2 regions of the Verrucosispora sp. WMMD1129 genome follow, and region 1 is predicted to be linked to the other one. Evidence: riboswitches for the same ligand, from Rfam matches in the RefSeq annotation. Region 1 holds a riboswitch; the other holds the start of a gene.
The links. Region 1 has a riboswitch for cyclic di-AMP ahead of O7624_RS13080 (hypothetical protein). Riboswitches for the same ligand answer to the same signal wherever they lie in the genome.
Positions count from the first base shown of each region.

Region 1 (7,352 bases):
TCGGCCTGCTCGACGGGCACGCCCGGCACTGCATGCACGAAGGCGCCGCCGAGGGGCGCGCCGACGAGATGGCGACCGAGATGATGGCCGCCGTGGGCCGGCTCATGAAGCGCGGCTGACCCGACCCGCCGACGCACCCTCGCGACAGGCGTCGACAGGTCCGGCTGGTTACCATTCGCACACGATGGCCAGCCGAAATCCGTGCCTCGCGGCCCGAGGTCGCCGTCAGGCGTACGCCCGCACGGCCGTCGCGAGCGGGTCCGCAGCTCACGGTACGCAGCCACCCCGCCACGCTCAGGCCATTCGGGCTGCCCTTCCACACCGCCGTCCGGCGGCACTGAACCGTCTCGCCCATCGACACGTACTCAGCCCTGAAATCGTTGGGAGACACTGAATGGGCGCCGACCACACCCGTTCCGCTCCGCCCACCCCGCCGGGGGTGCGGCGGATCCTCGTCGTGACGGTGGTCCCCCTTTTCATCGCCACCCTGGTCGCCGCCATCGTGCTCTGGCCCCGGGACGCCCCGCGCCCCGAGGCCGCCGACGACACCCCCCGCTACCACGGCACGGTCACCCGGGTGGTCAGTGAGCCATGCCCGCCCAACCCGGTGGTACCCGAGGGGACTCCGACGGCTGCGGACGGCCCCTGCGGCACGGTCACCGTCCGGGTGCAGACCGGACCGGACGCCGGGCAGGAGGTGCAGACACCCATCCCGACCGGGCCGGGCGCCCCTCGCGTCGAGGTCGACGACGACATCATCCTGGTCTCGCTGATCGACCCGGAGGATCCGACGGTCAGCACCTACAACATCGCCGAGCACCAACGCGGCAAGCCGCTGGTGTGGCTGGCCGTACTCTTCGCCGCCGCCATCGTCGCCTTCGGGCGGCTGCGCGGACTGGCCGCGCTGGGTGGCCTGGCCGCCAGCTTCGCCATCCTGCTGACCTTCGTACTGCCCGGCATCAGCGCCGGCCAGCCACCGCTCGCGGTCGCCATCGTCGGCGCCTCGCTGATCATGTTCGTGGTGCTGTACCTGACCCACGGCATATCCGCCCAGACCTCGGTGGCCGTGCTCGGCACGCTCGCCAGTCTGGTGCTCACCGGACTGCTCGGGCTGGCCGCGACCGGGGCCACCCACCTGACCGGTTTCGGCAGCGAGGACGCCACCACCCTGTCCATGTTCCGGGCCGACGTCGACCTGCACGGTCTGCTGCTCGCCGGCATCATCATCGGCTCGTTGGGCGTACTCGACGACGTCACGGTCACCCAGGCCGCCGCGGTCAACGAGTTGCGCCACGCCAACCCGGACCTCTCCCGCCGGGAGTTGTACCGCTCGGCCACCCGGGTCGGGCGGGCACACATCGCCTCGGTGGTCAACACGATCGTGCTGGCGTACGCCGGCGCCTCGCTGCCCCTCCTGCTTCTGCTGACCGCGGATTCCCGCGCACTGGGGCAGATCCTGACCAGCGAGTTCCTCACCACGGAGATCGTTCGTAGCGTGGTCGCCACGCTCGGGCTGATCGCCGCGGTACCGCTTACCACCGCGCTGGCTGCGGTGGTCAGCACCGCCGGGCGCGGCGACGCCGACGTCCGCGGCGGTGAGCCCACCCCCGTGATTCCCCGGCCGGCAACGGACCGGGCCGAGGCGCTCCACGCCCTCAGCACCCCACCCACCCGAAACACGTCCCCCGCCACCCCTCCAAGGTGGCCCGACCCGGACAGGAGCACGGACACCACATGGTGACACTCCTCAACGTGACCGCCCCTGTATACGCGGCTCGTAATCGTGTCGCTGGTCACTCAAAGCGATTACGAAATGACGCATCTAGTCGGGTTCGGGGCGTAGAAGCACAGATGGACTGTCAGGTAACCTCACTGCCGGTCACCGCCGAAGGCGCGCAGCGGCGCCTGCGGTGCCGCCGCCCAATCGCCGCCAGGCGAGCCGGGGACCCAGGTACGTGGGGTGAATCCGCGAAAGCGGTAGGGGCCACTTCCGTCCCGAACCCGTCAGCTAACCCGGTCGGCGGTCGATGGAAGGGAAAACAGTGACGGCACCCCTACGCCGCTGGTTGACGCCCGTGGTGGCCGTGTTCGCCGCGTTCGCCGTTTTCGCTGGTCCGATGCCGGCGACGGCCGCACCGAACGACCCCAAACCAGCGGAGCACGACGACGACCCGCCGATGCTCAACGACTTGATCGAGGCGACCACCCGGGACTACTCCAAGGCCAAGGCCAAGCTGGAGAAGTCCAAGAAGCGGCAACTCCGACTGGCGGTTGAGGTCCGCGCCGCTCAGGCTGACCTGGACGCACTCTCGCCACAGGTCGCTCAGATCGCCACCCAGTCGTACCGCACGGGCCGGGTCGGCGCGATCGCCATGCTGTTGCAGAGCAGTGCACCGGACTCGTTCATCAACCGGGCCTCGGCGCTGGACGAGCTGAACCTGGTGAACGACAAGAAACTGGGCGAGGTCAACGCGATCAAGCTCCGCGCCGAGCAGGCCAAGCTCGCGCTCGACGCCGAGGTGCGCGAGCAGAAGAAGCTGACAAATGACATGGCGCGCAAGAAGAGCGAGGCGGAGAAGTCCCTCCGACTGGTCGGTGGTGTCGGCCTGACCGGCGGGTTGGTGGACGCCACCTCGCCGGTGGCCCGGATCGCGCCGAACCGGGCCTCGGACGGCGGCTGGAAGCCCGAGTCGTGCAGCCAGAACGACCCCACCACGTCGGGCTGCATCACGCCGCGGACGCTGCACATGTACAAGGAGGTCAAGCGAGCCGGATTCAACCGGTTCGTCGGCTGCTTCCGTCCGGGTGACAAGTTCGAGCACCCCAAGGGCCGGGCCTGTGACTGGTCATTGCAGAACAGCGGCTTCAGCCCGTGGCACAACAACGACACCCGGATCTACGGCAACAACCTGGCGGCCTTCCTGGTCCGCAACGCCGACCGACTGGGCGTCTACTACGTGATCTGGAACCGGCAGATCTGGTTCGCGGCCACCGAGCGCTGGAGTTCCTACAGTGGCCCGTCCAACCACACGGACCACGTACACGTGTCGCTGCTCTGATCGCTCACACGACGCACCGAGGGCCGTCCCGCCAACCGTGGTGGGACGGCCCTCGTCGTTCCGGAGGTCACCGTCGGACGCGGTCGCCGACTGCCGGTACCCGGACCGGCGTCATTCCTCGCGACAGGTCGCGGGATCAGGGCGCGGTCGCCATCGCACCGCCGAGTGCGGCGGGTTCCGCGGCGACCGCCCGCACCTCACCGGCGGCCAGTCGGTACGACATGCCGACCACCGCACATCGCCCGGCAGCCACCTCCGCGGCGAGAGTCGTGGAGGAGGCCAGCATCGTCTCGACGGTCCGCGCGATGTGGATGTCCACGATGCCGTCCAGGTCGTGCACTCCGGCGTCCTGCGCCCGGCGCAGGCTCGGCACCACGGCGTCGACCACGGCGCCCAGATGCCCGGGCGGCGTGGTGGCGGTGGCCAGTGCCTCGCGGGCCGCCTGGACAGCGCCGCACGAGTCGTGGCCGAGCACCACCACCAGGGGCGTACGCAGCACGGCCACCGCGTACTCCACGCTGCCCAGCACCTCCGGCCCGACGGTGTGCCCGGCGGTACGAACCACGAAGAGGTCGCCCAACCCGCGATCGAAGATGATCTCGGCGGCGAGCCGGGAGTCGGAGCAGCCGACGATCACCGCGAAGGGATGCTGTTCGGCCGCGACGGCGGCCCGCCGCCCAGCGTTCTGGTTGGGATGCCGCAGTGCGTCGGTGACGAACCGACGGTTCCCGGCGAGCAACTCGGCGAGGGCCCGCTGCGGGGCGCCGGGAAGATCCGCGCTGAGCAACTCGCGGTCCGGTCCGGGCTGGGGACCGAGCGTTCCGGGTCGACTCATCCGGCTGCACCTCATCTCTGGGAGGAATGCCTGGTCATCCCGGCCGGCGCTGGTCACGGGCTGCCATCACGGTCACACGCGCCATAACGCACGTCAAGCTATACGTGATATGCATTTCATACATCAGTCGACGCTTGCGCTCGGCCGAACCGAGGCCGGTAACGACGCGGGCCGGGGTACTCGAACGGCAGGTCATACGATGGCGGGCATGGCGAGCACTGACGGACGGGAAAGCGCACGGAACTGGACTTTCCTCACGAACCACGCGCACGTCCTGCTCGCCATCGCCCGTAACCCCACCGCCCGGCTACGCGACGTCGCGACGGAGGTCGGCGTCACCGAACGTGCCGCTCAGGCCATCGTCGCCGACCTGGAGGCGGGCGGCTACCTGCACCGCACCCGGGTGGGCCGGCGCAACGAGTACACCCTCAACCCGGCCGGGCGCTTCCGCCACCCGGCGGAGGCCGACCACCAAGTGGGTGACCTGCTGGCCCTCTTCACCAAGGGGCAGGTGACCGACACCGCCGACCACTGAGCCGGCACCAGTCCTGATCAGACGACGTGGCGCGCTTCACCCACCCGCAAGGATCGCCGCGCTGCGATCAGGCCGACGGCGGGATAGGTTGGATCCCGTGTCGTCTCCAGCATTCGCCCGTCCACTGTGGCCGGCAATGCTGTGCGCACTTCGTGAGCTGACCCGGTTGGCGTTGGCGACCCTGGTGCTAGCCGTAGGTGTCGGTGGGGCCGTCGCGGCCGATCCGCCGGCCCGGCCCACCGCCGTACCACCACCGAACGCCACGGTCGTCGGCGGCTCGCCATCCACCGCGATGTCGGCCGTCCAGCCCATCGTCGAGCCCGCTCAGGCGGTCGACGCCGGCCAGGTTTGGCGGGCGCCGGCCACCGGCGCACCGCTGCGGCCCGACCGTACCGACGCCGAGCCGGCCGATGCCGCCCAGGTCGATCACCGCGCCGCCCCGGTGCCCGCCGTCCGGGCGGGCGAGCCGACCCGTCGCGGCCCACCCACCGCCTGACCGACGGCGGTCCGCTCGACCGATCGAGCCAGGTGACGCCGCCGCTCCGCCGGCCAGATGCCCGGTGGGCCCAACGGCCACCGCGGCATCAGCCGTGCCCCGGCATCAGACCCGCCGTCACAACCCGCGTCCATCACAGTCGACGACTCATCCCGACCGCGAGGTGTTGATGATGCGTACCGCTCTCTCCTCCGTCCTGCTCGACGCGCCCCGCGCCGCCGCTATCTGGCTGGGCCTGCTCGGCGTGGTGACGCTCGCCGTCACCGGCCTGCTGCTACGACCTCGACTCTTCCGCTTCGACGCCGGCACCCGCATCCGCGAGGCCGCGCTGCCGAGCCGGTCCGACCACGCCGAGCAACGACGTGACCAGGAGCGCTGGGCCGAGGAGGTCACGATCGCGGCGGAGCGGGCCGACGCGACGGCCCGGCACCGCCGCGACGAATGGCTCACCGCCCAGGACGAGGCCGAGCAGGCGTGGCAGGCGTACGAGGCGGCGGAGGCGGACGTACGCCGGCTCTCCGATGCCGCCGGCATGCCGCTGCCGAAGACCGCCCGCACCCCCGCCGAGTACGCCGACCGCGAGCGCTGGCTGCACCGGGCCGCCCTGGACGCGTACTGGCGGCGGGAGTTGTCGGTGGAGCAGCTCAGCGACGTCTTCGCGCACCGCGGCTGGGATCCCCGGTTGCACCCGGTGGAGCAGGAGTTGATGCTGCGTCGGGCGGTACGCGACCACCTGCTCGCCCGGCAGCGGGCGGCCCGGGAACGGGAGCAGGCGACCTGGCGGGCCGCGGAACTCGCCGCCGCCGCAGCCCGCAGCCTGCGCGAGGAAGCAGCCGCCGCGCTGATGCCGGCGGCCACGGAACGCGAGTCGCTCCTTCCGCTGACCACACCCGCTGCCGCCGAGCAGACCCGGGAGATCCCGGCGGTCGTCGGCCGGGCACCGGTCGCCGCGTACTGATAGCCGAACGCCCTCCCACCCGGTCGCCGGCAATTAGTGTCGGAAGGACGTCGACCGGGTACCGACCTCGCCGGACATTGAGGAGGGCCGACGTGGTCGCAAGCGATGGCGGGAACCAGCCCGACGAGACGGCGCTGCGGGGTGCCGGGCCGCGCCAGACCTGGGCCGCCCTGCCCTGGCTGGTCCGCTCCGCCGTGGTGTGGAGCGCCTGCCTGGTGGTGATCGCCGCCGGGCTCTACCTGCTGGCGCGGATCACGCTGCTGGTCACCCCGCTGGCCATCGCCCTGGCCGCCACCCTGTTCCTCGCCGCGCTGCTCGATCCGGTGAACCTGGCGCTCCGCCGGCTGCGCCTGCCGGCCGCGCTCGCCGCTCTGCTCAGCGTTCTCTTCCTGCTCGGCATCCTGGGCGGTGTCGGCGCACTGGTGTGGAGTCTGACCGCCGACCAGTTCAGCGAGTTGGGCCAGGAACTGCGGCAAGGGCTGGAGCGCACCCGCGACTTCGTCACCTCCACCCTGCCGGTCAGCGACGCACAGCTCGACAGCCTGCTCAACCAGTTGCGCCAGGCGATCAGCCAGCAGCAGGTGGACCCGGTCGCCAGCGCCCGCACCGTGGCCGAGGTCGTGGGCTCCGCCCTGCTCGCCCTGGTGCTGCTGTTCTTCCTGCTCAAGGACGGCCGGGAGATGTGGCAATGGACGCTGCGCCGGGCCGCCGGGCGCAACCGGGACATCGCCGCCGAGGCGGGCCGTGTCGGCTGGCACACCCTCGGTTCGTACAGCCGGGGCACCATGTTGATCGCGGCCATCGACGCCATCGGTATCGGCCTGGCGCTGGTTCTGCTCAGGGTGCCGCTGGCGTTCCCACTAGCATTGATCACGTTCATCGGCGGGTTCGTGCCGATCGTCGGTGCCACCGTGGCCGGCGCGGTCGCGGTGCTGGTGGCCCTGGCCGCCAACGGGCCGACCACCGCCCTGCTCACCCTGGCCGCCGTGATCGCCGTTCAGCAGATCGAGGGCAACCTGCTGGAGCCGCTGGTGATGAAGCGCCAGGTACGGCTGCATCCAGTGGTGATCCTGGTCGCGGTGACCGCCGGCACCCTCATCGCCGGCATCGCGGGAGCCTTCGTGGCGGTCCCGATCACGGCCGTCGCCTGGCGGGTCATCGACAGCGTGCAACGTCAACGGCAGGCCGCCGCGAATGCCTCCGATTCGGCGTCCGGCCCGCCGGCACCCGATTCACCCCCATCGAGAACGCCTCCGTCCGGCCCATCGACCACAGCCCCCGCACCATCACCCTCCGAACCGTCGTCGTCCGGACCCGCCCCCGAGCCCACCTGACGTCCCCATCGCTCGGCGCTCGGCACTCGGCACTCGGCACTCGGCACTCGGCACTCGGCGCTCGGCGCTCGGCGCTCGGCGCTCGGCGCTCGGCGCTCGGCGCTCGGCGCTCGGCATCAGCTTGCGGCATGTCGG
Region 1 covers NZ_CP120741.1:2,855,489-2,862,840, forward strand. The annotation lists gene O7624_RS13070 (metal-sensitive transcriptional regulator) at 1-119, shown strand, start outside; gene O7624_RS13075 (YibE/F family protein) at 395-1,741, shown strand; cyclic di-AMP (ydaO/yuaA leader) riboswitch at 1,908-2,039, shown strand; gene O7624_RS13080 (hypothetical protein) at 2,043-3,059, shown strand; gene O7624_RS13085 (carbonic anhydrase) at 3,196-3,894, opposite strand; gene O7624_RS13090 (helix-turn-helix domain-containing protein) at 4,094-4,429, shown strand; gene O7624_RS13095 (hypothetical protein) at 4,527-4,925, shown strand; gene O7624_RS13100 (hypothetical protein) at 5,095-5,883, shown strand; gene O7624_RS13105 (AI-2E family transporter) at 5,976-7,217, shown strand.

Region 2 (7,352 bases), 2.1 Mb from region 1:
GCGCGCTCGGCCGCCCACTTCTTGGCGTAGCTGTCCACCCGCCCGGACAGCGTCACCACGCCCTCGGTGACGGCCACCCCGATCTCGTGCGGCCGGACCCGGGGCTCCCAGTCGAGTTCGTCCAGCACCGCGGACTGGATCTCCTGGTCGGTGCGGTTGATCGTCGAGATGCTGGCCATCGGTCGCTCCCTTCTCACCAGGATGGCGCGGACCGGCGGGCCGGCACGCCAGGTTCGCCGCGACCGAGCCTGGTGACCGTCCGGGTGAATCGGCCTCACCCGGATCGGACGAGGTCGGCCGTTCCCGACCTGGGCTGCTCAGAAGGTTCCGACGGGCGAAGGACTGATGCATGACAGCACGACGGGCCCCGCCCGACCGCCTCGGTCGGTGGGGCCCGTCGTCACACAGAACCGTCAGCTGACGGGATTTGTCGGGTCGGCGGGGGAGTCGGGTCGGTCCACGTCGACGAACTCGATGTCCTCCAGGGCCCGGTCCCGGCTCCCCGCGGCGCGTGCCGCGGTGCCGGCGGCCCAGCCGACCGCGGCACCGACCAGGGCGGCGCCGATCAGCAGCGTCCAGGGCAGCGCCGGGCGGCGTCCGGCGAGCGCGTCGAAGGCGCGGCTGGCGCGGTGACGGGCCTCCTCGGCGGCCGACTCGACCAGGTCACCGGCGTCGCCGGCGAAACCGGCGGAGCCTTGGCGGGCGGTGCGGGCGGTGTCGCGGAGGCTGTCGCCGGCGTTGTTCACCGCCGAGACGAGGTGTTGCCACGCCTGGTCCGCGACCCGCTCTGGCTTGCTGCGGCGCTCCAGCAGATGTGTTCCGAACATTGTGGTTCCCTCCTCGACAGTGCCGGAGCCGGTGCACGCATCAGCTGTCGGCGGCGTTGTCCGGCCGGTGACGGTTCGCATCGGAGGCTGTGCCCACCCGACCCGGACGCAAACCACCGAAACGCTCGTCTCGACCGGAAGGGCAGGTGCGCCCCCGGTGCGGTCCGGACCACACCGGGTTCGTCGCATTGGTCAGCGGACGGCGACCGCCACCGCCGCGGCGCGGGCGAAGTCGTCGTCATCGTCATCGTCGTCGTCACCATCGCCGCCGCCGAAACCGCAGGCCAGTACGAGGGCGAGCAGGGCACTGACACCGGCGAGCGCGGCGAGTCTGCGGAGCATGATGTGGTCCTCCCGTCATAGGGGTCACTCGTGATGCTAGGCACACCGTGCCACTCTCGCGCACCCAGCGCAGGTCAGGCCGGTTGTCCGTGGGGCACGCCGGAGTGCTGGAAAACGACGGGGATGGCGTCGGCCCGCTACCCTGGTTCGGCGGCGTCGGCAGAGGCCGAACGCTGAGTGATAAGGCCAATAAAGTTCGGATATGGGTGATTTGTTGTGCCCGCATCCGTGAATTGCTCATCCCGAGGGGTGGCGACCGAGGCGGTTGAAGGAATACTGTCGGTCGCGGCCCGCGTACTGATGAGGCGCCCGTCGTACGGGCGAGTGGAGGTGCTCGCGTGAGCCTGTCGATCCTGCAGACGGTTCGGCCCGGTGGTGTCATCGAGATCGCCCCTCGGGGTGAGATCGACGTCGACACCGCGTACGAGGTGAAAGAGGCCATCGCCGAGGTGCTGGCCAAGGGGCGGCCGGCCCGGATCGAGCTCAACATGCGGCTGGTCACCTTCATCGACTCGGTGGGCATCAGCGCGATGGTCGCCGGATTCCAGACCGCCGAGGTCAGCGGGGTGAAGCTGATCGTCACCGAGCCGAGCCGGTTCGTGCACCGGCAGCTCTGGGTGACCGGCCTGCTCGGCCTCTTCGGCGCGCCGGAGCCCTACTACGCCGGGGCGGCCACGGCTCCCGAGGTGCTCCCCGGGGCCTGACCGCACCGACTACCGCAGGGGCACCTGATCACTCCCGGTCGAGGCCGGACAGGTCCACGTCGGCCACCTCGGTGACTGCCCGGACCGCGGTCACCGACGCGTAGCCGTCGGCGAGCAGAGCCAGATCCGTGCCGGGCTGTACCGCCTGTCCCGGCTCCTCCAGCGAGGTACGCACGAAGCCGTGCCCGGATTCGGCGACGGTCATCTGCACCTGGCCGAAGGTCGCCAGGGTGGCCTGGCGTACCCCACGCAGTCGAGCCAGCGGTAGATCGGGCGCATTGATGTTGAGCACGCTCTCCGCCGGCGCGGCGGTCAGCCGGGGCAGCAGATCCAGGGCGACGCGGGCGGCGGTGGCCCAGTTCCGTTCGGCGTCGCGAACCCGGGCGGCAGCCGCCACCGCGGCACCTCCGCTGGCCGCCGTCGCCTCACCCGCCGAGAGCACGTCCAGCGACACCGCCATCGCCCGGCAGCCGTTGGCCGCAGCGGTGAAGGCGGCCCCGACGGTGCCGGAGTGCAGCACCGCGCGGCCGGCGTTGGCGCCGCGGTTGATGCCCGACAGCAGCACCGACGGCGGCGGTCCGAAGGCACCGTGTACGGCGATGAGCGCGATGAACCCGGGCGAGCCACCGACGCCGAACGCCGGCACGCCGTCGAGTTCCGGTAACGGATGGTCGTGGACCACCACGTGCCCGTCCTGCTCCATGGCGCTCATCGCGGCGCTGGTGCCGCTCGCCTCCTCCAGTGGGGCAGCCACCACCACGTCCAGGCCCCGGTCGACGGCCGCCCGAGCCAGCGCCTGGATGCCCGGCGCGGCGATCCCGTCGTCGTTGGTGATCAACACCCGCAGCGTCATCGGCCACCCGCCCGTTGTGCCAGTTCGTCGGGGGTGGTCCGCTCCTGGGGACGGCTGCCCGCCGGTTCCAACCGGACCCGGTCGACGAGGCCGTTGATCGAGTCGAGGCGGCCGGTGCCGAGGCCGTGTCGGGTGACGTTGAGCGCGCCGGCCGCCGCGCCGGTACGGATCGCCGTGCGGACGTCGCCGCCCCGGGCCACCACGGCGGCCACCCCGGCGGTCATCGAGTCGCCCGCCCCGCGCGGGTCGGCGGCCTCCAGCCGCGGCATCCGCACCTCGAACACCTCGCCGTCGACAAGCGCCAACGCGGGCTTGTCGGCCCGGCTGACCACCGCGTTCTCGGCGCCGGAGGCGTGCAGGTCGTACATCGCGCGGGTGAGCGCCTCCTCGTCGTCGCCGTCGGCCCGCCCGTCGGCGATCAGCTCCTCGTGGCTGACCTTGAGAAAGAAGACACCGCTTTCCAGGACGGCGGCGAGGTGCTCGCCGCAGAGATCCACCACCACCCGGCCACCGTTGGCACCGAGATCGGCCGCGAAGCGCCGGTAGAGGTCGGCGGGGACCAGGGACGGATGGTTGGGCCCGCTCAACACGCTCACCGGCGCGCGCAGGCCCTCGCCGAGTGCGAGGTTGTAGAGCTCGTCCAACTCGTGCCGGCTCAACGGCTGGCCGATGACGTCGACGATCTCCTGGCGGGTCCCCTCACGGCGGTCGTGCACATACCCGCCGGTGCCGCCGGAGTCGCGGGCCACCACCTTGAGGTCGACTCCCTCGCTTACCAGCAACGGTTGCAGTACCTGCCCGACCTCGCCGCCGAGCGCCGCGCAGAGCACCACGTCGACGCCGAGGGACAGCACCATCCTGGCCTGCCACACCCCCTGCCCGCCCGGGTGCAGGTGCAACTCCGGTGCGTCGCTCGGCTGGTCGATGGTCACGGTCAGCAGCGGTGTCGGTGCGAAGATCATGACGCGGCCGGTCATGACCGCTCCCCGTTGTCCGTACCGCCGCCGGGTCTGGCGATTCGCTCGTTCATGGCGTTCCTCCCGTTAGCGGACAAATAACGCTTCCTGGTACGACGGTAACCAAGGAGGCGCGTCGATGCGCGCCGAAGGGACGGTGCCCCGCCGGCCAACGGTGAAACGCAGCGCCGGGTGAACCGCTCGTGAAGAGCGGTTCACCCGGCGCGAAGAGGAAGTCAGTACACCGACAGGTGGACGTGGTTGGTGTGGTCGCTGGACGGGTCACCCCGGGCGCCGCTGTACGACTTCCAGCCGCTGCTGGGCAGCCAGATCTGCCTGTACCAGATCACGTAGAGCACCGCGAGCCGGTCGGCGTTCTTGACGAAGTACGCCGCCAGGTTGTTGCCGTAGGTCCGGTCGCCTCCGGTCGCGTCCCCGCCGAAGCCGTTCTTCTGGGCGGCGAAGTCGCAGGCCCGACCCTTCGGGTGCTCGCCCGAGCCGCCGGAGCGGTAGCAGGAGACGTACCGGGTGAAGCCAGCCGACTTGGCCTGCTTCAGCGCATGCAGGGTGCGTGGGGTGATGCAGCCGTTGGCCGGGGTGGGGTCGTTGACGCTGCACGACTCCGAGGGCCACGACCCGTCGGAGTTGCGGGGAGCGGGCTTGGCGGTGGGACTCGACCCGCTGCTCCGCGACGGTGACCGGGCGGCCCGCTCGGCGGCCCTGGCCCGTTCGGCCGCCTCGTCCCGCTCGATGGCCACGGTCAACGCCCGCTCGGCCTGGTCCTTGCGCTTGGCCATCACGGCCACCTGCTTGCGCTGCTCCTGGATCTCCACGTCCAGGGCCTGCTTGGTGGCGCTGACCTCGTCCCGGGCCACCTGGAGCTCACGCAGCGCGCGATCCTCGTTGGCAGCCACCGCGTCCAGCGCTGCCGCCCGGTCCATGAAGCCGGCCGGTGAACCGCTGTTGAGCAGAGCCGACGCGGCGCCCAGCCGCCCGGTGCGGTACGCCTGTGCGGCGATCTCGGCGACCTTGGTGCCCCGCTCGGCGACCTGACTCTCGGTCGTCTTGAGCTGCTCGGCAAGCTTCTTCTGGCGCTTGACCGAGCGGTCGAGTGCGGTCTTGGCGTCGAGGTAGCCCTTGCTGGCGGCCTCCAGTTGGGCCCGCAGCGCCGGGGTGCCACCCTCGTCGTCCACGTCGCCCGGGGCAGCCGCCCGCAATGGCGGCGATGCCGCGGCGGCGGGGGTGGAGGGGGCCAGCGCGACGCCGAGAGTGAGGGCGAGCGCGGCGGCGATCAGGGCCGCCGTACGGGCGGCCGGTCTTACCGTTGCCACTGCTGGCATGCACGTTTCCTTCCGTCAGCCGCCGACCGGGTTAGCTGACGGGTTCGGGACGGAAGATCCCTACCGCTGACGCGGATACACCCCAGGAACCTGGTTCCCCGGTTCGCCCTGGCGGGCGATTAGGCGGCGGCCGCCGCCGGCACCTGTGGGTGCCGCCTGGCGGAGGCCGGGTCCGAGCCTACCGGTGCCCATGTGACCGGTGCAGCTGCTGTTACTGCTGGTGTTCAGTTGTTGACTAGTAGAACAGACCAAAAGCGGACAATAACCCCTTTTCTCTGATTCTTCCGGTCACCACTGCGCCGCCCCGCAGTGCCCGGGATCCGACCGCGGCTCGATCTGGAGGGTCGCGTGCTCGATCTGGAAGTCCTCGTGCAGCGCCGAGCGGGCCGCCGCCAGCACGGCGCCGACGTCGGCGCCCGGTCTGACGGTGAGGTGCGCCGAGGCGACCTCCATGCCGGAGGTCAACGTCCAGACGTGCAGGTCGTGGACGCCGGCCACGCCCGGCACCGCGGCCAGCCGGTCATACACCGCGGTGACCTGAAGGTGTTCCGGAGCGGCCTGGACCAGGATGCGTACCGCGGCCCGGCCCAGGCGCCACGTCCGGGGCAGGATGAACGTGGCGATCGCGGTGGCCACCAGAGGGTCGGCCCACCACCAGTCGGTCACGGTGATCAGCAGGGCGGCCGCGATCACGCCAAGCGAACCGAGCAGGTCCGCCAGCACCTCCAGATACGCCCCGCGCAGGTTGATGCTCTCCCGCGCCCCCGGACGCAGGAGGGCGAACGCGGCGACGTTGGCGAGCAGGCCGAGTGCGGCCACCACCAGGACCGGGCCGGCGAGCACCTCGGGCGGATCGCCGATTCGGCGTACCGCCTCGACCAGCACGTACACCGCGACGCCGGAGAGCAGTACGGCGTTGGCCAGGGCCGCGAGCACCTCCAGTCGGTAGAGCCCGAAGGTGCGTTGCGGGTCCGTGTCGGCCCGACGGGTGGCAGCCACGGCCGCGAGGGCCATCCCGATGCCCAACACGTCGGTGAACATGTGCCCGGCGTCGGAGAGCAGGGCCAGCGAACCGGTCCGCAGAGCGGTGCCTGCCTCGATCACCATCAGCGCGCTGAGCAGGGCGAACGCTGCCCACAGCCGGCCGGAGTGGCGGTGGGCGGCGTTCGACACCGCAGCGTGGTGGTGGTCATGGCCGGCGCCCACCCAGACACCTTGCGTCGTCCGCCGGACCGGGGACGGAGCTATGCCAACATCGCTATGTGTGCAATCGTCGGGCGGGTCGCGGTGCTCGGGTTCACCCGGCCGGGTCGACGGTGGTCAACCGCTGGGTGGCCCGGGACAGGGCGACGTAGAGGGTACGGACACCGGAGCCCGGCTCCGCCCGGATCTCCGCCGGGGCGACCAGCACCACACCGTCGTACTCCATGCCCTTGGCCTCCAGGCTGGTCACCACCTGCAACCGCTGCCCGCCCAGCGCCCCCAGCCAGGCCGCGACCTGGTCCCGTCGGGGCACCGGAGTGATCACGCCGACGGTCCCCTCGACCTCGCCGAGCAGGGCGCTGGCGGCCGTCACGACTGTGGTCTCCAGCTCGGGCGCCGGCACCTCGAGCTGGAGTGGATCGATCCCGGTGGAACGGACCGCGGTGGGCAACGCGAGATCCGGGTACGCCCGCCGGATCTCGGCCGCCGCCACCGCGAAGATCTCCGCCGAGTTGCGGTAGTTCGTGGTGAGCGTGAACCGGTGCCGGCGGCGGCGCCCCAGCGCCTGGTCGCGGGCCCGGGCCAACTCCTGCGGATCTCCCGTCCACGCGGTCTGCGCCGGATCACCCACCACCGTCCAGGACGCCAGCCGCCCGCGCCGGCCCACCATCCGCCACTGCATCGGTGAGACGTCCTGGGACTCGTCGACCACCAGGTGGGCGTAGTCGCGGTAGTCCTCGGGGCGTTCCCGGGCGGCCTGCCGGGCAGCCCGCTGCCGGTCGGCAGCGGTGCTCAGCTCACGTACCCCGCCGGCCAGCTGGAACGGGTCCCGTTTCGGGCGGGCGGGACGCATCGGCTTGCCGAGCAGCGCGTCCAACTCGTCCAGCAGCGCGACGTCGGCCACGGTCGGCCCGTCCGTGGCCAGCTCCCGGTACGCCGCACCGAGCAGCCGGATCTCGGCACCGGAGAGCAGGCCCCCGCCGTACCGGCGCAGCCGCTGCGGTTCGGCCAACCAGGCGAGCACGTGCCGCGGATGCAGCCGGGGCCACCACGCCTTGAGGAACTCGCGGAAGTCCGTCCGGTCGATCAGCTCGTCCTCGAAGGCACGCTGTTCGGGCAACCCGGCG
Region 2 covers NZ_CP120741.1:4,983,973-4,991,324, forward strand. The annotation lists gene O7624_RS23270 (BON domain-containing protein) at 1-179, opposite strand, end outside; gene O7624_RS23275 (hypothetical protein) at 414-827, opposite strand; gene O7624_RS23280 (hypothetical protein) at 1,020-1,169, opposite strand; gene O7624_RS23285 (STAS domain-containing protein) at 1,508-1,873, shown strand; gene O7624_RS23290 (5'/3'-nucleotidase SurE) at 1,902-2,726, opposite strand; gene O7624_RS23295 (PfkB family carbohydrate kinase) at 2,723-3,703, opposite strand; gene O7624_RS23300 (hypothetical protein) at 3,919-5,022, opposite strand; cyclic di-AMP (ydaO/yuaA leader) riboswitch at 5,027-5,158, opposite strand; gene O7624_RS23305 (cation diffusion facilitator family transporter) at 5,311-6,228, opposite strand; gene O7624_RS23310 (AAA family ATPase) at 6,320-7,352, opposite strand, start outside.
Region 2: another riboswitch for cyclic di-AMP. It lies ahead of O7624_RS23300 (hypothetical protein); the one in region 1 lies ahead of O7624_RS13080 (hypothetical protein).